Regions from separate parts of the Xenorhabdus santafensis genome, predicted to be linked through region 4. Evidence: predicted binding sites of a transcription regulator. Region 4 holds the regulator's gene; each other region holds the start of a gene.
The links. Region 4 encodes PurR, which represses purine synthesis genes. Its sites were predicted from a motif close to CANGCAAACGTTTGCNTG; they were not measured.
Positions count from the first base shown of each region.

Region 1: glyA (serine hydroxymethyltransferase) is a predicted target of PurR. The motif match lies at 1,399-1,416, and genes of this name have one in related genera.
Region 2: FE392_RS02175 (NCS2 family permease) is a predicted target of PurR. The motif match lies at 3,972-3,989, and genes of this name have one in related genera.
Region 3: guaB (IMP dehydrogenase) is a predicted target of PurR. The motif match lies at 2,345-2,362, and genes of this name have one in related genera.

Region 1 covers NZ_VCDN01000097.1:4,421-10,007, reverse strand. Annotated here, with positions in the region: gene hmpA (NO-inducible flavohemoprotein) at 1-1,163, opposite strand, end outside; gene glyA (serine hydroxymethyltransferase) at 1,523-2,776, shown strand; gene FE392_RS17610 (3-phenylpropionate MFS transporter) at 2,883-4,118, shown strand; gene suhB (inositol-1-monophosphatase) at 4,611-5,414, opposite strand.
Region 2 covers NZ_VCDN01000011.1:102,545-108,131, reverse strand. Annotated here, with positions in the region: gene hemN (oxygen-independent coproporphyrinogen III oxidase) at 1-98, opposite strand, end outside; gene FE392_RS02190 (high mobility group protein Z) at 101-286, opposite strand; gene yihI (Der GTPase-activating protein YihI) at 327-845, opposite strand; gene FE392_RS02180 (glycosyltransferase family 39 protein) at 993-2,462, shown strand; gene FE392_RS02175 (NCS2 family permease) at 2,548-3,885, opposite strand; gene FE392_RS02170 (TetR/AcrR family transcriptional regulator) at 4,069-4,620, opposite strand; gene FE392_RS02165 (MFS transporter) at 4,724-5,587, shown strand, end outside.
Region 3 covers NZ_VCDN01000046.1:19,559-25,145, reverse strand. Annotated here, with positions in the region: gene guaA (glutamine-hydrolyzing GMP synthase) at 1-736, opposite strand, end outside; gene guaB (IMP dehydrogenase) at 814-2,280, opposite strand; gene xseA (exodeoxyribonuclease VII large subunit) at 2,454-3,818, shown strand; gene FE392_RS12270 (DUF1266 domain-containing protein) at 3,875-5,077, opposite strand.
Region 4 covers NZ_VCDN01000046.1:124,531-130,117, forward strand. Annotated here, with positions in the region: gene cfa (cyclopropane fatty acyl phospholipid synthase) at 1-782, opposite strand, end outside; gene punC (purine nucleoside transporter PunC) at 1,096-2,277, opposite strand; gene punR (DNA-binding transcriptional activator PunR) at 2,401-3,309, shown strand; gene purR (HTH-type transcriptional repressor PurR) at 3,313-4,338, opposite strand; gene sodB (superoxide dismutase [Fe]) at 4,887-5,465, opposite strand.

The DNA.
Region 1 (5,587 bases), on a different contig from region 4:
TCATAGTGCATATGTTGTTCATCAACGCCCATTGCCAGAAGCTGTTTGGCGATATATTGCATGAAAGCGACAGGCCCGCAGAAATAATATTGCATCCCTTCTGCCATGAGTGAATCTTTTACAAAAGATAAATCCATGAATCCGGTGTGCTGATAGTCTGTGTTTGGTTGATCTATCTCTCTTGGCTCACGATACCAAACTTGTGAATATAGGTTGGGCATGGCATCGGAAATCTGATTAATTTTGTCTGAAAATGCGTGATAACCACCGTGCTCTGCTGCGTGGAACCAATTTACTGTGCCCGTATGGTTTTGATTGTATAAATGCTCGAGCATACTCATCATGGGCGTTAAACCAACGCCTGCGGAAATCAGTGTAACCGGGGTGTTCTTTTGCACATTAAGGAAAAAATCACCGCGCGGTGCCGCCAACATCACGATACTGCCTTCATGTACTTTATCGTGCATATGGTTTGAAACCTTGCCTTGTAACTCACGTTTAATGGCAATTTGATAGCTGGTGTTGTTTGGCGCTCCTGTCAGCGAATATTGGCGAATTTCACGGTTCTCAAATGCTGGATCATCCAGATAAATCCCGATGTATTGTCCGGGCTTGTAATCCATGATTTTGCCGCCATCAACAGGCACAAATTCAAAACTGGTAATAACATCGCTTTGCGGCCGTTTTTGCTTGACCCGGAATTGGCGCACGCCACGCCAACCGCCGGCCAAGGATTCTCCATCCTGATAAATTTCTTCTTCCCGATTGATAAAGACACCGGCTAACACATCATAGGCTTTTCCCCAAGCATTGAGAACTTCATCTCCGGGATGGAACATTTCATCGATCGTTGCCAGCAGGTGTGTTCCTACAATTTGGTAATGTTCAGGCTGAATATTCAGGCTTGCGTGTTTATGGGCGATTTTTTCCACAGCGGGCAGCAGAGCGGACAGGTTATCAATGTTGGAAGCGTAGGCACACAGTGCATTGAAAAGTGCTTCACGCTGGGCCCCATTCATTTGGTGGCTCATGTTGAAAATATCTTTTAATTCAGGGTTATGCTTGAACATGCGTTCATAAAAATGGGCCGTCAATTTCGGGCCGGTAGACACTATCAAAGGAATGGTGGATTTGACTGTGTTAATAACATGACTGTCTAGCATGGGGATCTCCCGAATTTTTCTCAGTGGGCATTCGAACTTATAAGTTGCATTTTAAATGCATCTTTTTGGGCTTGGGAATACACCAAATCAAAAAAAGAAGATCATCTTGATATAAATCAATAAATTGAAATTTTAATGCCGATAAACCTTGATTGAGATCACAAATATTCTTGATAAATTTGAAATCGCCAGTCCTGCTATTTGCAGTTTATCCTTCCATCCGCAGTTAATAGCCAATGCAAACGTTTGCGCAAAATCTTCTGTCAAGACTATCTCATTAGAGAAAAAGAGTTTACACTGTGTGGCATTCTGTCCCTCAGGGGTGATTTTTAGAGATGTAGCTGAGTCAGGAGAACCTAATGTTAAAGCGTGAAATGAATATTGCGAATTATGATCCCGAACTGTGGCAAGCGATGGAACAGGAGGTTTGTCGTCAAGAAGAACACATTGAATTGATTGCCTCTGAAAACTACACCAGCCCAAGAGTTATGCAGGCTCAAGGATCTCAGCTCACTAACAAGTATGCCGAAGGTTACCCAAATAAGCGTTACTACGGTGGTTGTGAGTATGTCGATGTGGTAGAACAGTTGGCAATTGATCGTGCAAAAGAACTGTTTGGTGCCGATTACGCCAACGTCCAGCCGCACTCTGGTTCTCAGGCAAATGCCGCAGTGTATATGGCGCTGTTGCAACCCGGTGATACTGTTTTAGGGATGAATCTGGCACACGGCGGTCATTTGACTCACGGTTCTCCAGTTAACTTCTCTGGCAAACTTTATAACATCGTGCCTTATGGTATTGATGACAGCGGTAAAATCGATTACGACGATATCCGAACCCAAGCGCAAACACATAAACCAAAAATGATCATCGGTGGCTTCTCTGCTTATTCCGGTGTGGTTGATTGGGCGAAGATGCGTGAAATTGCGGATGAAATTGGTGCTTACCTGTTTGTGGACATGGCTCATGTGGCTGGCTTGGTAGCCGCAGGCGTTTATCCAAACCCAGTTCCTCATGCCCACGTTGTAACGACAACAACGCATAAAACACTGGCAGGCCCACGTGGTGGTCTGATTCTGGCGAAAGGCGGTGATGAAGATCTCTACAAGAAATTGAATTCCTCGGTTTTCCCAGGCTCTCAAGGCGGCCCATTGATGCATGTGATTGCCGGTAAAGCCGTCGCCCTGAAAGAAGCTATGGAGCCGGAATTTAAGGTCTATCAGCAGCAAGTCGCCAAAAACGCCAAAGAGATGGTCAATGTATTCCTGCAACGCGGCTATAAAGTTGTTTCTGGGGAAACTGAAAACCATCTGTTCCTGCTGGATCTGGTGGATAAAAACATTACCGGTAAAGACGCTGATGCGGCTTTGGGGCGTGCCAATATCACTGTGAACAAAAACAGCGTGCCTAACGATCCTCGCAGCCCATTTGTGACTTCCGGCATTCGTATCGGTACTCCGGCAATTACTCGCCGTGGCTTCAAAGAAGCTGAAACCCGCGAACTGGCAGGTTGGATTTGTGACGTGTTAGAAAACATCAATGACGAATCCGTCATTGAAAGCGTGAAACAAAAAGTACTGGCAATCTGCGCAAAATACCCGGTTTACGCATAAATTAAAATAAAATATCAATAACACTACGGTGTTATTGATAATTAAAGCCCGACTCATAACCATAGTTTTGAGCGGGTTTTTTCATATAGAAAGTGGGGGCATTTGGATGGTTGTTCCATCAACATTTTGGCTGGGCTTAAGTTATTTCACCTATTTTTTCTCTTTCGGCATTTTCCTGCCATTTTGGTCTGTGTGGTTAAAAGGTGAAGGTATTGAGCCTTCAATGATAGGCATAATACTGGGGGCAGGGATGATCGCCCGTTTTCTCGGCAGCCTATTCATTTCTCCTATGGTAAAAGACCCGTCCAAATTAATTAACGCGTTGAGAACCCTTTCGTTATTGGCATTATTTTTTGCTATTGGGTTCTCAATGAATAGTTATTGGGTGTGGCTTTTCTTTGTCATAATTTGCTTCAACTTATTCTTCTCACCACTAATACCTTTATCAGATGCCTTAGCAGGCACATGGCAAAAACAATTTCCGTTTGATTATGGCAAAGTCAGGGTTTGGGGCTCAATTGCATTTGTTATCAGCTCTTCACTGACAGGCATATTAATGTCTTCCAACGGAATAGATTTATCCATCAGTAGCTTAAACTTAGGGTGGAATATCTCATTTGACCGCCTGAATAGTTGGGTTGGCAGTAACTTGTTTGGAACGCACCATATTATTTTGGCTTTTTTGATTTTCAGTGTCACTGCCATGTTATTGGGAATGATGTTGAAACCTTCAATTATGCCCGTAGGCAAAATGAAATCAGCAAATACCAATTCAGTCTCTTTTAAGGAGCTTCTGTCTGAAAAATCGGTATGGCAATTTCTAATATGCGTGACGTTATTACAGGCTGCACATGCGGGTTATTACAGCTTTGGCTCCATTTATTGGGAAAGCGCAGGTTATTCTTCATCAGCCATTGGTTATCTCTGGTCATTAGGGGTTGTGGCAGAAGTTATTGTTTTCACTTTCAGCAATAAACTATTCCGCCGTTGGAGCGCCCGTAACTTATTTTTGTTGTCTGCCGTGTGTGGGGTACTGCGCTGGGGGTTGATGGGGGCATCAACCGAATTGTATTCATTGATCATCATTCAAATTTTACATTGTGGTTCGTTTACCGTTTGTCATTTAGCCGCGATGCGTTTCATCGGTGCCAGAAAAGAAAACGAAATAATCCGGTTACAGGCAACGTATTCTGCCTTGGCAATGGGAGGCGGTATTGCAGTCATGAGCATCATTGCCGGTTTTATGTATGAAAGCATCGGCAGCGGCATATTTTGGATGATGGCGATCGTCGCAGCTCCAGCTTTATTTATAAGACCAAAAGTGGAAGCTCATGCCCACTGATTGAAAAATCAGGAACCAAAAAACAACAGAACGTTGTTTGTAGATAGTCAAAAACTCCGCTTAAATAGCGGAGTTTCAGATTATTGACAAAGTGCTGTTTTTTTATCCGGCACTTTGTTTTAATCAAATTCCGTTCACCCGACGGAGCTTGCCACCATGTTAAGAGTTCCTTCTCCCAGGCGTTGTTACTTGATGATCTCGTGCCTCAAATAAAACATCATCTGGCCCGCAAAGTCGATACCGCCATTGGTTTCGAATTTACCCATAAGCCATTCATGTTTCTTTAATTATCTTAATAATGGTCATCCCCATGATTGACTCGATCATATTGATAAAGAAAGTAGCAATAATCGTTTGGTAGGGCAGAAACAAAGCAACAAAAAGGGCAGGAAAAAACAAGAAAATGTGATGATAAAGACAACAAACCCCACTATTTTTCATGAGGCTTGCTTATGCACAAACCACCTCATTTAAGGTGGTTCTGCTGAAAAATTAACGCTTCAGAGCTTCCGTTAATTCTTCACGCATTTCAGACAGAATATCTTTAACAACACGTGGGCTACCTGCAACGATGTTGCCGGAAGTGAGGTAGTTATGGCCACCGACAAAATCGGTAACAATGCAGCCGGATTCACGTACCAGCAATTCACCACCCAAGAAATCCCACGGTTTTAAACCAATTTCAAAGAACCCATCGACACGTCCAGCCGCAACATAGGCCATATCCAATGCCGCAGAACCTGTGCGGCGGAAATCGGCACAACGGCCAAATAATTTACCCACTACATTAATATAAGGGATGCTGTGCTGCTTGGCTTTGAATGGGAAACCGGTTGCAAGAACAGTACCATCCAAATCACGGGCATTAGAGCCACGCAGGCGATAGCCGTTCAATTGAGCGCCCTGACCACGGGTCGCGGTGAACAACTCATTTCGCATTGGATCGTAAACCACTGCCACTTCAGTGCGGCCTTTCATGCGCACGGCAATGGAAACAGAAAAATGTGGGAGACGTTTGATAAAGTTAGTGGTGCCATCCAGTGGATCGATAACCCATTGAATATCGTTGTCTTCACCTAAGTGCTCACCGCTCTCTTCGGTAATAATGGTGTGTTTAGGGTAAGACTTACGAATAATGTCGATGATCAGCGTTTCAGCTTCACGGTCAACATTAGTCACGAAATCATTACTGCCTTTTTGGCTCGCCTCAATGGCGTTAGGGGTTTCGTAGCTTTTGGCAATATGGTTGCCGGCTTTACGCGCAGCGCGTATAGCGATGTTTAGCATCGGATGCATGGGTATCTTCCACAGGATGTTAAAGAACGGGAAACAAATCGGCGCGCAGTATAGCAGTAGTTTTTCAAAATAACTATACCCGTCGTCTTTCAAGTTGCCTCTTTGTTGGCTGCGCTCATTCACCCCGGTCACATAGTTATCTATGCTTCCGGGAATTATGAGAGGCTCCTGCC
Region 2 (5,587 bases), on a different contig from region 4:
TTAAATTCCAGTGCCGTGGGGTATGAAGTATAACGAGGCCCTGAATAGTTGTATTTTTGGATCAAAGGCAGATCCCAAACAATGGCTTGCTCTGACATGCTTATTCCTTCCGCTGTTTTCGCCCATCAAAACGCAACTTTTTCATGGAGTTGAAACGCTGTGTCATGATGGTATTGCGTAACTGACGTTTACGTCGCGATAGCCGCCACAGTTTACCCAATAACCACAACAAATAACATACTAAGACTGTGGTTATTAGAACAGTGGTTATTAAGACACTGTTCATTAAGAATCCGCCTTTTATTCATAATCCGTAGATGCAGTAATTACTTGCCTTTCAATAGTTGCATAATATCTTCCTGCTGCTCTTCTTCACTGTCATCTTCTTCTGGGTTGATACCCAGTATTTCCATCAGTGCATCAATGCGATCGAGCATGTTGTCGACATAAGCACTTTCTTCCTGAGACAGTTTTTCGCCTTGCTCAACGCGTTCCAGCAGCTCATCCAGGCGGTCGTCATTTTCCAGCATTTCCAGCTCTTCTTTCGGAGATAAGCGAGGGACTGCTTTTTCCACAACCGGTTTGATTGCCGGTTTCACAATTGCTGTTTTTTCTCCGACGACCAGAGGAACCGGAACTTTACTGCCAATGCGCGGATCTTTTTCCTGCTTATTCGTTGATCGACGCTCATTGTTGCTGTTGCTACTGCGGCTGCCGGTCGGGTTACCGCGACGCTTTTTCTGGCGTTTGCGTTCACGTCCTTCCGCATCCAGCTCTGCACGGCTTTTTCTTTTTTGCTTGCCAGCGGAAGGTTTCGCTGGTGATTTTTTCTTTAATGGACTCATAGCTTGTGACTCAACTCGCTTTTATCAATATATTTTCGGCGGAATCTAACAGAAACGCCCTTTAACATCCAATGTCATTCACTTATGGTTCAAACTTCGGCTAATATTCAGGTCACATTAATTTAAATAATATGATCATTAACCATTATGCGTCTTTTTGATACTTCGTCTTACCGCGTGCCATTGTATCTTTGGGTCATTGGTTATGCTGCTTTATGGGTACTAGTCAGTTATTTTCTTGATCCAACTGTTCCTTATGATGCCGTTGAAGCACTCAACTGGGGAATAAACGGAGAATGGGGATCTCCTAAAAACCCTTGGTTAGTCGGTGCCATAATGCTACCTGCCATCCACATCAGCAATATCTCTCTGAGTTTTTATTGGTATTTCACCCATTTTGTCGCCATCGCCATCGGTATGTTGGGTGTCTGGCAACTGGCTTTCCGCCTGACCGGCAAAGTACTGCTCGCTTGGCTTGCCATGCTGACGCTGAATCTATCCGGCATCATTAACTTTGATATTATTCCTTATAATGATAATTACCTTTTAGTGATGCTCTGGCCATGGTCGTTGCTGTTTTTCTTGCGCGCCATTGACGATAATCCCAAATGGTGGCTGGCATTCGCGCTTTGTTCCGGGCTGGCGACGATGGGGAAATACTCATCACTTTCCATCATCGGTTCCGTCTTTTTGCTTTCCCTGTTCGTCCCCAAAGTACGCCGCAACTATCGGGAACCGCTGTTTTATCTCGCGATTTTAGTGTGGTTCGCACTAGTGCTGCCAAACGTTTGGTGGCTGGTACACAATGATTTTGTGGCCTTTAAGTGGGTAGATTCCCAAATCCACAAAGGGTTCAATCTGCACACCACGCAAGCTGTCCTTTCCGTGTTCTATCCGTTGATTATCCTTAGCATCATTATTTATTTGCTCGGTGGCCGGATTGGTTGGCCGAAACAGCAATCCAGTGCCTTGGTGAATATCGTTATCCTGCTGCCTTTGTTGATTATTTACAGCTGGTTTTCCTTTAATCAAGGCGGGCGCATGACTGAGTGGATACAACCCTTTATGGTTGTTTCACCTGCATTGCTAGTGGGTTCAATCACGGTCTATCCAACCAAATCGCTGCATGGAACACTACGGGGATTAGCCATATTTGGTGTCTTGGTGGTGTTCGGCTATGCCAGTATCATGATGGCGAATGTTCGTGGCGCTGGTCAGAAATTTGTTGGAATCAAGGCGTTTACCAGCCAGCTTGACCAACGCTGGAATGAGCTGTACTCAACACCATTGCGTTATGTCGGCGGGGAATATCTGCATCAGTGGTTGACGTTTTATAGCCACTATCGTCCGGAAACAATACAGCCTTGGGAATTAAATAAAGGTATGCCACCAAATATCTACAATCGACATATCAAAGAAAAAGAGATTGTGGAACATGGCGCACTGCTGGTGGGTGAACGAGGTAAAAGCTGCGAGCAAGAAGATTTTCAGCCTATTTTGCAGGAATGGCCAACCTTGGTGATTAGCCATAAGGAAGCGTTTTCCTTTCAGGCACAACCCAGTGCTGAATCCGAAACAGTCTGCATTGGTTTTGTCACGCCAGAAAACCAGCAATAAAAATCGATAACAGCAGATTGCCTATCTCATACAAAAGCCTGACAGACTCTTTCCTGTCAGGCTTTTGTAATGGCATCAACCGTTTTTAATGGGCATCAACAAACACCATTTTCAATATAAACAGCAGAGTGACCACAACAACACATAAACTGATATCACGCCATTTGCCCGTTCCCAATTTCATTGCGCAGTAGGCAATGAAGCCCAGTGCGATGCCTTCGGTAATGGAGAAACTGAATGGCATCATTACCGCAGTGATAAAAGCGGGTACGGATTCCGTCAGATCATTCCATTTCACCCGGGTCAGGCTGGACGTCATCAGAACACCAACATAGACCAGTGCGCCTGCCGTGGCATAAGCCGGTACCATGCTGGCCAGCGGAGAGATAAACATCACCAGCAGGAACAGGATCCCGACTACAATTGCCGTCAGGCCAGTGCGCCCGCCGACCGAAACACCAGAAGAACTTTCGACATAGGCAGTCACCGAAGACGTCCCAATGTAAGATCCTGCAACAGAGCTGAGGCTGTCTACATACAACGCCTGCTTCATACGCGGAAATTTACCCTCGCTGTCCGCAAGCCCGGCTTTATCCGTTACGCCAATCAACGTACCGGAAGAATCAAACAAGTTAACCAGCATGAACGAGAAAATCACGCCAATCAGTGCAATGTCCAATGCACCTTTCACATCGACATTACCTACCACGCTCATCACGCTGGGTGGCAAGTCAAAAATACCGTGATATTCCACATGCCCTGTCATCAAGCCGATGCCAGTCGTCACCACAATGGAAATCAATACAGCCGCATGGAAACTGCGTGCTGCCAAAATGGCAATGATGAAAAACCCCAGTGTTCCCAGCAGCACATTATGGGAAGCAAAGTTGCCAATTGACACGATTGTGTCGGGATTAGGAACGATAATGCCCGAATTTTTCAGTCCCATCATTGCGATGAAAAGACCAATGCCGCTGGTAATTCCCACGCGCAGGCTCAGCGGAATATTCGCTATCATCCAATATCGGATACGAAAGACAGTCAGGAGCAGCAAGCCCACAGCGCCCCAAAAAATCGCGCCCATTGCAACTTGCCATGAAATCCCCATCGCTCCCACGACAACAAACGCGAAGAAGGCATTCAAGCCCATCGCGGGAGCAACGGCAATAGGTAAATTCGCCATCAATCCCATCAAAATACTGCCAATTGCCGCAATTAAGCAGGTAGTGACGAATACGGCTTTAATATCCATTCCCGCCATCGCCAGTATTTGCGGATTGACGAATATGATATAAACCATCGTCAGAAAGGTTGTCAGGCCGGCAACCATTTCAGTGCGAACCGTCGTGCCGTGTTCCTCTAATTTAAACACGCGTTGAAGCAAGCCCTGACGTTTTTCAGAGCCTGAGTTTATTGTGTTCATGTAATGTGATTTCCCATCCCAAAAAACGAAGTTTTCGACTTATCCTACAGGAAACCCATAAAAATCGTTACTGTGGAACAACAAAAAAAGAAATCGTTTGCGTCAATGACAATCAATAAGTTAAATAACATGATGATTATTGAGGACATTCATTGAATGACGATATTTTATGCGTTATTTTTTCTATTCAGCTATCTTTGATGGCATTAAAGTCGAAATATCATCAAAAATGCCTTCCCACTCATCCTCATTCATCTCCATTAAACCGAAAAAACGCAGAATAAACGCGCCTTCAGTGGCCAAAAATGCCAAACGTGCCTGACGGCCTTCCACTGTTGCCATGTCTAACCCTGCCATGCGTTCCTGATACCACGCTTTAGTCGATTTCAGGCGCTCCGGTGTTTGCAACAACGCAGCCATTAATCCTGCCGCCTTTGCGGTTGATGCAGCATCAGACTGCCGGGTCGCTTCAACATGTGCGTGCATTGCGGTCAGCGGATTCGGGTTCTCCCCCGCAATTTTTTGGAACTGCTGATCATAACTCTCACCCCAACGCTCAAACATCGCATCAATTAGGGCATCTTTCGTACCAAAATTGTATTGTACGCCGCCTTTGGTTATGCCGACCGCTTTCGCCACTGCATCAATGGTAAGAGCCGCCGCTCCCTGTGTTGTAACGATTTGTTCTGCGGCATCTAACAGAACTTCCCGATCAATAGTCTTACGACGTCCCATATCTCCCCCCTTTTAAATAAATACGTATGTATTTATAATATTTGCCAACAATTTAATCAAAGTTTGGCAGTCTATCGCTACCGACAATATTGGTAAAATTTTTATGAAAACAAATCTTCGCTGGTTGGTGCTGGTCATCATTTCCAGTGCCTTGCTTCTGATTGTGATTGATATGACCGTTCTTTACACAGCCTTGCCACGGCTGACGCATGATTTGCGCGCTTCCGCTTCTGAAAAACTGTGGATCATGAATGCCTATACTTTAACTATCGCCGGATTGCTGCCCACAATGGGAGCGTTGAGTGACCGTTTTGGTGCCAGAAAACTCTTTACCAATGGGCTGGCCGTTTTCGGTGTTGCATCACTGATGGCTGCATTTTCCCCTACCCCCGGCATGCTGATCACAGCGCGTGTCATTCTGGCTTTCGGTGCAGCGATGATGATGCCGGCAACCCTCGCGATCATTCGCCACACGTTTGAAAACCCTAAAGAGCGGGCACTTGCTATCGGCATTTGGTCAGCCGTTGCCTCAGGGGGTGCCGCATTTGGCCCGGTCATTGGCGGGTTGTTGCTTGAATATTATTGGTGGGGTTCGGTTTTTCTGATTAACGTTCCAATCGTTTTTATCGCACTGGTTTTTGGGCTGATTTTCATCACCAAAAGCCGGCGTAATCCAGAGCATACAATCGATCTGATTGCCGCAATACAAATCATGCTTGGCCTGATTGGCCTCACTTATGCAATCAAAGAAGTCAGCAAGCTAGAGTCATCGTTAGAAGCAGCCGCGATAGCAGGTGCCATAGGGCTGATATTCACCACCGTTTTTGTGCGCCGACAATTGCGCTCGCCAAAGCCCATGATAGATTTCAGTCTGTTTCGCAATCGGGCTTTTGCAACAGGAATCATTGCAGCTTTTTCTTCCACCGCCGCACTTGTCGGTATGGAACTCGCCATTAGCCAGAGATTC
Region 3 (5,587 bases), 100 kb from region 4:
ACAATGCCGTAACAGAGGAATCCACGCCACCAGACAGTGCCAGAATCACCTGATCATCGCCAATTTGCGCACGCAGACGTTCTACAATATCGTCAATAATAGAAGCCGGTGTCCACAACGCTTCACACTGACAAATATCCAACACAAAGCGTTTCAGGATGCTCAAGCCCTGATGAGTATGAGTTACTTCCGGGTGGAATTGCACACCATAAAAACGCTTTTCATCATTTGCCATAATGGCAAACGGGCAAGTGTCGGTGCTGGCAACTGTGATGAAATCATCAGGAATAGCGGTAACTTTATCGCCATGACTCATCCATACATCCAACAAAGGTTTGCCGTCTTCGCTCAGAGCATCTTGAATATCACGGAATAAATCACAGTCATTTTTGATTTCAACCTGCGCATAACCAAATTCACGCTCGTTGGAACCGGAAACCTGACCGCCCAATTGCATGGACATGGTTTGCATGCCATAACAAACCCCCAACACAGGTACACCTGCGTTAAAGACATATTCTGGAGCGCGAGGACTATTGTTTTCAGTGGTACTTTCTGGGCCACCAGAAAGGATGATTCCGTTTGGATTGAATTCGCGGATTTGCTCTTCGGTTACATTCCATGTCCAAAGTTCACAATAAACACCAATTTCACGAATACGGCGGGCAATAAGCTGTGTATATTGCGAGCCAAAATCAAGGATCAGAATGCGATGTTTATGGATATTAGTTGTCATTTGAGGTGAATTCCCAAAACAAGTGGCAATTGAAAGATAAAAAATCAGTGGCCCGATTACGGGCCACTCTAGATAAATTACAGACCTAAACGGTAGTTTGGTGATTCTTTGGTAATAGTCACGTCATGAACGTGGCTTTCCTGAATACCAGCACCACTGATACGAACAAATTCTGCTTTAGTTCTCAGTTCGTCAATGGTTGCACAACCAGTCAGGCCCATGCAGGAACGCAGGCCACCCATCTGTTGGTGAACAATGCTTTTCAGCAGGCCTTTATAAGCCACACGGCCTTCAATACCTTCAGGAACCAGCTTGTCAGCAGCATTGTCAGTCTGGAAGTAACGGTCAGAAGAGCCTTTGGACATCGCGCCCAGAGAGCCCATTCCACGGTAAGATTTGAACGAACGGCCTTGATACAGTTCGATTTCTCCCGGAGATTCTTCGGTGCCCGCCAGCATTGAACCGACCATGACACATGCCGCGCCCGCCGCGATCGCTTTGGCTATGTCACCGGAGAAACGGATGCCGCCATCAGCAATAACAGGAATGCCAGTGCCTTCCAGCGCTTCAACCGCATCTGCGATAGCCGTGATTTGAGGAACCCCTACACCCGTTACAATACGGGTTGTACAAATGGAACCAGGACCAATGCCCACTTTCACTGCGTTCACACCTGCGGCGACCAGCGCTTTGGCACCTTCGCCAGTTGCGACGTTACCACCGATGATTTGCAGATTAGGATATTTAGCGCGGGTTTCACGAATGCGTTGCAAAACACCTTCAGAATGACCGTGGGAAGAGTCGATCAACAACACGTCCACACCCGCAGCGACCAGCGCATCAACTCGTTCTTCGTTGCCAGCGCCTGCACCAACCGCAGCACCAACACGCAGACGACCCTGTTCATCTTTACACGCGTTTGGTTTACGCTCTGCTTTCTGGAAATCTTTTACCGTAATCATGCCAAGCAGGTGGAAGTTATCATCAACAACCAGCGCCTTTTCGACACGTTGTTCGTGCATTTTCTGCAAGACAACTTCACGGGCTTCGCCTTCTTTTACTGTCACCAGGCGCTCTTTCGGTGTCATCACCGCAGTCACTGGCTGATCCAGATCGGTAACGAAACGCACATCACGACCGGTAATAATGCCAACCAGTTCATTCGCTTCTGTTACAACCGGATAACCAGCAAAACCATTACGTTCAGTCAGTTCATGAACTTCACGCAGAGTCGTTTGTGGTGTTACAGTGACAGGATCAGTGACAACACCGCTTTCGTGTTTCTTCACGCGGCTGACTTCTTCAGCCTGACGTTCGATTGACATATTCTTATGAATGAAGCCAATGCCCCCTTCCTGAGCCAGTGCGATTGCCAGTGAAGATTCCGTCACGGTATCCATGGCTGCTGAAAGCATAGGAACGTTCAGACGAATAGTAGAAGTTAATTGAGTAGACAGATCCGCTGTGTTAGGCAGGACTGTAGAATGGGCAGGAACCAACAGAACATCATCAAATGTTAATGCTTCTTTTTTAATACGTAACATGGGCAATATCTCACCAAGCAATGGGGCAATAAGAGGGATAAAATATTGCCGCGGCATTATACAGGCCGAAATCGGTTGCCTCCAGCATTTTTTAAAAAAAATTCTTGATTAGTCATACAGGAAGATTAATATCGGTTAATTAAGTCCTTGTTTTAAAATTTGATCTAGCTCACATGTCACTACCTACCAATACCGGAATTTTTTCTGTTAGCCGCCTTAATCAGACGGTTCGCCAGCTATTGGAGCTGGAAATGGGCAGGATTTGGCTTTCTGCCGAAATGTCCAATTTTTCTCAGCCATCATCAGGACATTGGTATTTCACCTTAAAAGATGAACGGGCACAAATTCGTGCTGCCATGTTTCGTGGCCAAAATCTAAAGGCAACATTTCGACCGCAAAATGGTCAACAGGTATTGGTTCGGGCACAAATTACCCTGTATGAGCCTCGCGGTGACTACCAGTTAATCGTGGAAAGCATTCAACCTGCCGGTGATGGGTTGTTGCAACAACAATTTGAAGTATTGAAACAAAAACTCACTGCTGAAGGTTTGTTTGATCAAATTCATAAAAAACCACTGCTCTCGCCTGCAAAACGGCTTGGTGTCATCACTTCCGCCAGTGGCGCTGCCTTGCACGATATTCTCAATATTTTGAAGCGCCGTGATCCTTCCCTGCCCATTATCATTTACCCCACCGCAGTTCAGGGTGCCGAAGCGCCATTGCAGATTATCCGGGCAATTGAGCTGGCAAATGCACGGCAAGAGTGTGATGTCCTGATTGTCGGACGTGGAGGAGGATCACTGGAAGACTTATGGTGCTTCAATGACGAACGCGTTGCACGGGCAATATTCCAAAGTCATATTCCTGTTGTCAGTGCTGTCGGGCATGAAACGGATGTCACCATTGCGGATTTTGTCGCTGATTTACGTGCCCCAACGCCTTCTGCGGCAGCAGAACTGGTTAGCCGTAATCAAATCGAATTATTGAGACAAGTACAATCTCTGCAGCAACGGTTCGAAATGGCGATGGATTATTTCTTCGCCCAGAAACAGCGTGAGTTCAATGTATTGCAGCATAGACTCAGACAGCAACGCCCTGATTTGCAATTGGCACGCCAGCAAAACCATTTGGCTGGATTACGCCAAAAACTGATTGATGCCTTTTCACGTTGCCTAAAACAGCATGCTAATTCACATGAGAGAATTAGCCAGCGCCTAGTGCAAACGCACCCGGAGCGAAAAATCCGCCACCACAATCAGTCCATCCAACAACTTGATTTTCGATTGAAACAAGCTGTTGAACGGCAATTAGGCCGTTACCGGGAGAAATTTGCTGTGGCCTGTTCACGGATGGAAGCAGTCAGCCCGCTGGCAACGTTGAGTCGTGGTTACAGTATCAGTGAAGCGCCTGATGGAACATTGTTAAAACAAGTTAAACAGGTGAAAACTGGGGATACGCTGAAAACACGGTTGCAAGATGGCTGGGTTGAGAGTCAGGTGACTCAGGTGAAGAAAAACCGTAAGAAAAAATTAAATTAATCCGTTATCAATATTAAAGTGCTCAAATCTTACAACTTGAGCACATTTTTTATACCTTATGATTCATCAGCTCTAACTTGTGACCTAATGGCTTCATGTACTTCATTAAAATCAATATCGGGATTTTGTTTTGCCAACACTTCAGTCAGCGCTTGGGCAAATGAATGGGTTTCGATGGGAGGCAAATCGCTATTCCAATCGATAGCGCTGGTTGGACTATTTTCGTCATTCAGCAATGCACGGATAATATTGACATATTCAGGCTGACACTCAGCCCAATCCCCATCCGTTGATGCCCAAAACCAGCGTGTAAGCGCAAAGTGATACCAGAGGTTATCCCAGCCGCTATAAACCATCCGTAGCAATGGGGCGAGCATGAGCGTCCAGTTTTTCGCTTCCTGCTCTGAGATGTATTGCAATTTGCAGCCATTCAGACACAACATGCTGAAACGGACATAATCCCACGCTAAATATTGGATATGCTGAATATCGTTCTCATTGTTATACATCATGGTATAACGCCAAAGAGTTTCTTGTTTATCGGATTCACTCATATCACTCTTCTGAATACCCGCCAGGATTTCATCGAATTCCGGTTTTGATAATTTATTCAGTTCATCTCGCATATTGTAGTAATCGACAGCATGTCCCCTCACCAGCAGAGTAAATAGCTGGTAAACCAGATCATCGCGGTTTTCAATACCCCAGGCTGATGCTAAGCCTCCATCATCTTCTGCTTGAGAATAATCATTGCAGCTCCATCCATCAAAACAGGCATAAGGTGCGCCTAATATCATGCCCCAATCAGAAGTGGTAAGAGGCTGAGAATTTTCAGGAATATAGGGTTCGTTTTCACCTTGCGCTGAATTCTTTATATTTGTCAGTGTGTTTTGATCGAAGATGACATAATTATGACCATTATAAATCACAAGGTCACATTGGAATTCGCCAACAAGATAGTACAAATGTTCAGCACGGAACTGATGAAAATTTTCAGGATTATTGCCCGTAGATTCAGCACCATTCCATGACGCAGGATTTTCTTCAGAGAGATAAGCAATGATATACGGCCTGAAATGGAATTCAGGATCTTCCTTTATCGAAAAGGTATAGTCATCACTGTTGTCTGCAACGGAAGTGGCAAGCCAAAAATCGGATGAGTGGAATAGATTAAAAAATTCAATAAAGAGTTGCGTTTTTTGGTCTTGATCTGTTGCATTATGAAATTCAATCCACGTATCTATTAACTTATCTGACATGAGCGTAATATCCTGAATAGGTAGTCGAAATTAACATTGCCATTATCTTAATGAAGTAAGTTATTCTAATGACAAGCACTATTTTACTCATAAATAATTTTTTTCATTGTGTGAACAGTGCCCGTTAATTAGTTTTATTCGCCAATATCTGTTCAATTCTAATAAGTTCATGCACTCGTAAAAATTTCACTTTCAGTGAAGGGAGTTTGATTTCACCCCAAAAAGCACTTTTAGTTCTGGCACTGAGAGCCTTCTCACATGCTCCTAGATTTCCTTTTCTACATTGTTTTTCAGTAGGCTAATTTATATTTTAGCAGTCAAGCGATATGGTATTGGCAACTCCAGTCACAGGTAACGTTTTCTTAATTAATTGTCGATCAAATTCTTATTCATTATTCGAATAAAGGATTAGGTATCTAGCTGTGAGTGAAATTATTAACAGAGCCAACCTTGTTATCAATCACCTTCAGTAGATATTTTATTTAGTTTAAAATAAAAAGGTTAAGTTAA
Region 4 (5,587 bases):
CCGTCAGGTTTCAGATTTTTTTTCACAATATCAAAATAGTTGGCATAATTTTTGGGACCAACGTGCTCGAACATACCGACGGAAACAATGCGATCAAACTGAAAATTTAAATTCCGGTAGTCTTCAAGAATAATTTTTACATCCAGATCCTGACAACGCTCTTGGGCAAATTTCTGCTGTTCTGCGGAAATCGTCACACCAGTAACAGAGACGCCGTAGTTTTTCGCAGCATAAGCGGCTAAGCCACCCCATCCACAACCAATATCCAATAATGTCATGCCGGGGGAAAGCTGTAATTTTTCGCAAATCAGACGAAGCTTATGGGTTTGAGCCTCTTCCAATGTGTCAGCATCTTTCCAGTAACCGCAGGAATATTGCATATAAGGATCAAGCATGTGGGTAAAAAGATCATTGCCTAAGTCATAGTGTTCTTCGCCGACAATCCAAGCTCTTTTAGGAGACTGTAAATTAAATATGCGAGAAGTAACTATTCTTAAAATATCTTTGGCATTTTTAGGTATACGATGTTCTAAACCAGCCCGTAATATTTTATGAAAGAAAATATCAAGGCGATCACATTCCCACCAACCATCCATATAACTTTCACCCAGCCCCAGAGAACCTTCTTTTAATACCCGCTTATAAAAGTCAGGGTTTTTTATGCATATATCGGAAGGGCGCTTGCCGTTGATTTCAATATCAGCTTCCTGAAGTAATTCCTGAGCAATTCGATGCCAAGAGTCAGTTGTTGTGTTTTTACCTTCAACGAAAGATGAACTCATATACTCTCCAACATTTGTGTGGTGGAATTTTGAGGTATCACTTTTTAGCTGATTTTTATTATGTTAAAGCTATATAAACTTATCTGGAAATGATGAGAAAACTATAAAAAACCGCGAACGGTATTTTCATCCTGAAATGAAAGGGAGCTTCACTGCCCTGAAAAACCTCAAGTTCCAAGTTTTTAGAATAATGAATCGGTATGAGTATATGAGTGAAACAACATTTAAACAATCGACAAAAGGTCACACATTAGCGTGACCTTTAGATAATAATGTTCTTAGATATTATTTTTTAAAAAATAGCATTATTTGCTTAATCATTTTTTTTGGTTTTTTTCTTTTGTAACCAATAGCCAAACGCCATCGGCACAATAGTGGAAACCATAACTGTTGTTGTCGAAAGGAGAGGATTATTCATAAAAATAGAAACAATCATACTTGCGAAAAAGCACAGACCCAGTTGCAGAGCATTTTGTAATGCGGCGGCCTTGCCACTGCTATTGGGGTAAACAGAAAGTGCGTTAGCCACAGCAATTGGATAGGATGCGCCGTTCATTGCAGCCATGATACAAAATGGAACCAAAATAGCCATAAATGAAGGTTCATTTAAAACGGAAAGCAAATAAATGATGAACATGCTCACCGAATAACCAATCAGCAGGAATGGAAATACCGTTTCGCTTTTCACTTTTTCCAGCAGGATGCGACAACCATATCCACCGATCATAAATGCCAGAGTTTGAGGAATGTAACTCAACCCAATATCGGTAGGGTTATAGCCCATATTTTCCAGAATTATTGGTGAACCTGTCAGCCAAGCAAAAAAACCAGCACTGCAAGCAGCATAAATCAACACGTTACCGCTAAAGACAGGTGAACGGAGCAATGCGAAGAAAGAAATTGATTTCTCATTGACATTGACTTCAGTGCTCTTGTTTTTCTTGGCTAGGAAAAATGTTGGTATCAACAATAAAAGTGTCACGATCATTAAAACAAGAAAAATGATTTTCCAGCCAGCGTGTGACAATAACCATGCGCCTAACAATGGAGCCAGGGCAGGGGAAAGGGCAACTAAAGGCATGATCATGGCAAAAACACGTTTAGCGCGCTCTGCATCGTACCTGTCAATGACCAGCGCCTGCCAAGAAACCGCTGCGGAACAAACACCTACCGCCTGAATAAATCTCAAGACAAGCAATTGTGTCGCATCAGTTATCCAAATCATACCCAAACAGCTAATGGAAAACAGAGATAATCCGATAATAAGTACAGGCTTTCTGCCTATGCGGTCTGACAATTGCCCCCATAAGAGCTGAGCAAAAGCAAAACCCGCAAGAAAAATACTGAGGCTTGCACTAATGGCATTTTCTGAGGTATCCAAATCTACTTTCATTGCACCAAAAGCAGGCAGATACATATCGATAGCCAAATAACCGAGCATGCTCAGGCCAGCGAGATAAAACATAAATGGAATTGAATTTTTATTTGTCGCCATGGTGTTCGTAACTTGATGTGGTAATTGATAAAAGAATACCCGACTTATTCTATATGGCATGATTTTTACTTGTGAAACGGTAATATTTGCACCATGCTGTGAAAAAAATTGAAAGGAAGATATATGTGGTCTGAATACTCTCTGGAAGTTATTGATGCTGTTGCCAGAACAGGAAGTTTCAGTGCGGCAGCATCAGAACTTCATCGTGTACCTTCTGCTGTAAGCTATACAGTAAAACAGCTTGAAGAATGGCTGGCAGTACCTCTATTTGAGCGACGTCACCGTGACGTGGACTTAACTGAAGCGGGAGCCATTTTTGTCAAAGAAGCTCGCTCTGTTATCAAAAAAATGCATCACACTCGGCATCAATGCCAGCAAGTTGCCAATGGTTGGCGGGGGCAATTTAGCATTGCCGTGGACAGGGTAGTGAAACCTGAGAGAACTCTCCGGCTCATTCTCGATTTTTATCGGCATTTTCCCGATATTGAGCTGTTTATTTACCCCGAGGTTTTCAATGGGGTATGGGATGCGCTGGTGAATGAACGGGTGGATGTTGCGATTGGTGCAACGCGGGCATCTCCCGTTGGTGAACGATATAACTTCAGGGACATGGGATTCATGCCTTGGTTATGTGTCGTCAGCCCTGAGCATGAATTGGCGTCAATATCGGGGAAATTAAATGACGATCAAATGCGACCTTATCCCAGTTTGTGTCTTGAAGATACTTCACGCAGTTTGCCTAAAAGGGATACATGGGCGTTGGATAACCAACGGAGACTGGTTGTCCCTGATTGGGATGCAGGGTTGAATTGCCTGATGGATGGTTTGTGTGTTGGAATGGTGCCCAAACATCGTGCATTGCCTCTTATCCGCAAAGGAAAACTGACAGCACTTGAACTTGAACAACCATTGCCTGATAGCCCATGCTGCTTGGTATGGTCGCAAAAAAGCCATTCACCAGCATTAAGTTGGTTATTTGATTATCTCGGGGATAGTGAAACACTTAATGCTGAATGGTTGCAAGAAAACTAACTGTCAGCGACGGTAATCGATAAAAGGCCCATCTGCGACGGAGCGCCGTTCAACAAGGCGTGGGTGAACTTCAATAGTTTGTGCATCTTCACGCTTATTGACGATCCTATCCAGTAGCATTGAGAAAGCCATTTGCCCCAGCCGTTCTTTGGGCTGGTGAATGGTTGTCAATGCTGGGGTAAAATAGCGGGCATTTCGGATATTGTCATAACCAATAATGGAAATGTCTTGTGGTACACGCAAACCTAATTCATCAGCGGCGCAGATTGCTCCCATTGCCATGACGTCGCCCCCGCAAAAAACAGCTGTTGGGCGGTGTTTCTGATTTAGGATCTTACACATAGCTTGGTAACCTGATTCTGGTTCGAAATCACCTTGCACAATCCACTCATCGCGAATAGCGATATTGGCCTCTTTCAGCGCCTTGAGAAAGCCTTGGTGACGCCCGCCACCTGTATTTCTTGCCAATGGGCCAGGAATGGAAGCAATATCACGGTGCCCGCGTTCAATAAGATAGCGACCAGCCAAGTAACCGCCATGAAAGGCATTGTCGATGATGGCATCGGTAAAATCCCCTCTGGACTCACCCCAATCCATTACTACCATAGGAATATTGCGATAGTCTTCTAACATGCCTAAAAGTTGTTCAGGATATTCTGAACACATAACCAGCAAACCATCTACGCGTTTTTGCGCCAACATGGCAAGATATGCTTTTTGTTTATCAAGGTTATTATGGGAATTACATAAAATCAGAGTGTAACCCTTGCTGTAGCAACTATTTTCAACAGATTCTATGATTTCAGCAAAATAGGGGGCTTCGCTGGATGTTGCCAATAATCCGATGGATTTTGTGTGGTTAACTTTCAAACTACGGGCAACGGCACTGGGAGAATAGTTCAGTTCTTTAATAGCAGCCCAAACTGCAGCCTTAGTATCTTCGGCGACGAAACGGGTTTTATTGATAACATGGGATACGGTTGTGGTAGAAACACCAGCGCGTTTGGCCACATCTTTAATCGTTGCCATGATAAAAAGGACTCCTGACCTTATGGTCTAAATTTATATATTCTAACTTTTCAAGTTGCTGATTGATTCGCCGTATCTGCTTGTCGATACGCTTTAACTTGAAATATAGATAATTGTTAATCGTTTACCAACATATTTATATATGAGGTGATGGGTTGGCAACAATTTAGCGATAAACATTGAATTTTGTCTGATCTAGCTCAAAAGTGAAAGTGATAATCGATGTTATAAAGAGTATGAATTTAAGTTGGTAGTATAATTTACAAACAATGCAGTAAATAACCATCTAAAATTATGGTGTTAGGTATCTTGCTTTTCACATTGAGGATGTTCTATGGATACAGATCTGAAGTTGGGATTGTTGGCTGCCGGTAGCGCATTAATCATGATTGTCTTTCTGGCAAGCCTTTGTCTTATTAATTGAGAGCTAGAAAAATAATTGACGTATAACACCGTTTGTATTTAGGGTTGGTTTTCTGACATTCATAATCAGAGAATGGAAGAAAACCAGCCCTTATCATTTCAAACTGGCATAAGAATCAATCTTATTAAGCCAGGTTTTCTTCAACAAATGCCCAGTTGACCAAAGCCCAGAAATGCTCCAGATATTGTGGGCGGGCATTACGGTAATCGATGTAGTATGCGTGTTCCCAAACGTCGACGGTCAGAACTGGCTTATCTTCGCCAGTCAATGGAGTTGCTGCATTGGAAGTGCTGACGATAGCCAAACTTCCGTCAGCTTTTTTGACCAACCATGTCCAGCCGGAACCAAAGTTTTTCAGTGCAGCGTCAGTAAATTGTTGTTTGAACTCAGCAAAAGAACCGAAAGCATTGTTGATGGCATCCGCTACTTTTCCAGTTGGTTCGCCACCGCCATTTGGTGACAGGCTATGCCAGTAAAAAGTGTGGTTCCAAACCTGTGCAGCATTATTGAAAACGCCGCCTTCAGATGTTTTGATGATTTCTTCCAGGGATTTTCCGGCAAATTCAGTATCTTTGATAAGATTATTCAGATTTACAACGTAGGCGTTGTGGTGTTTGCCGTAGTGATATTCCAAAGTTTCTGCAGAAATGTGTGGTTCCAGGGCATCTTTGGCATAAGGTAATGCTGGTAATTCAAAAGACATTGCATGCTCCTTTTTAATATCGGGTTTTCAGCTCTGTAGCCATGATTTTTAAGATTAATCATGGTCAGGGCAAATTTAGGATTATTATCTTGTTGCTATTTTGGTAATTATCTTAACAACTT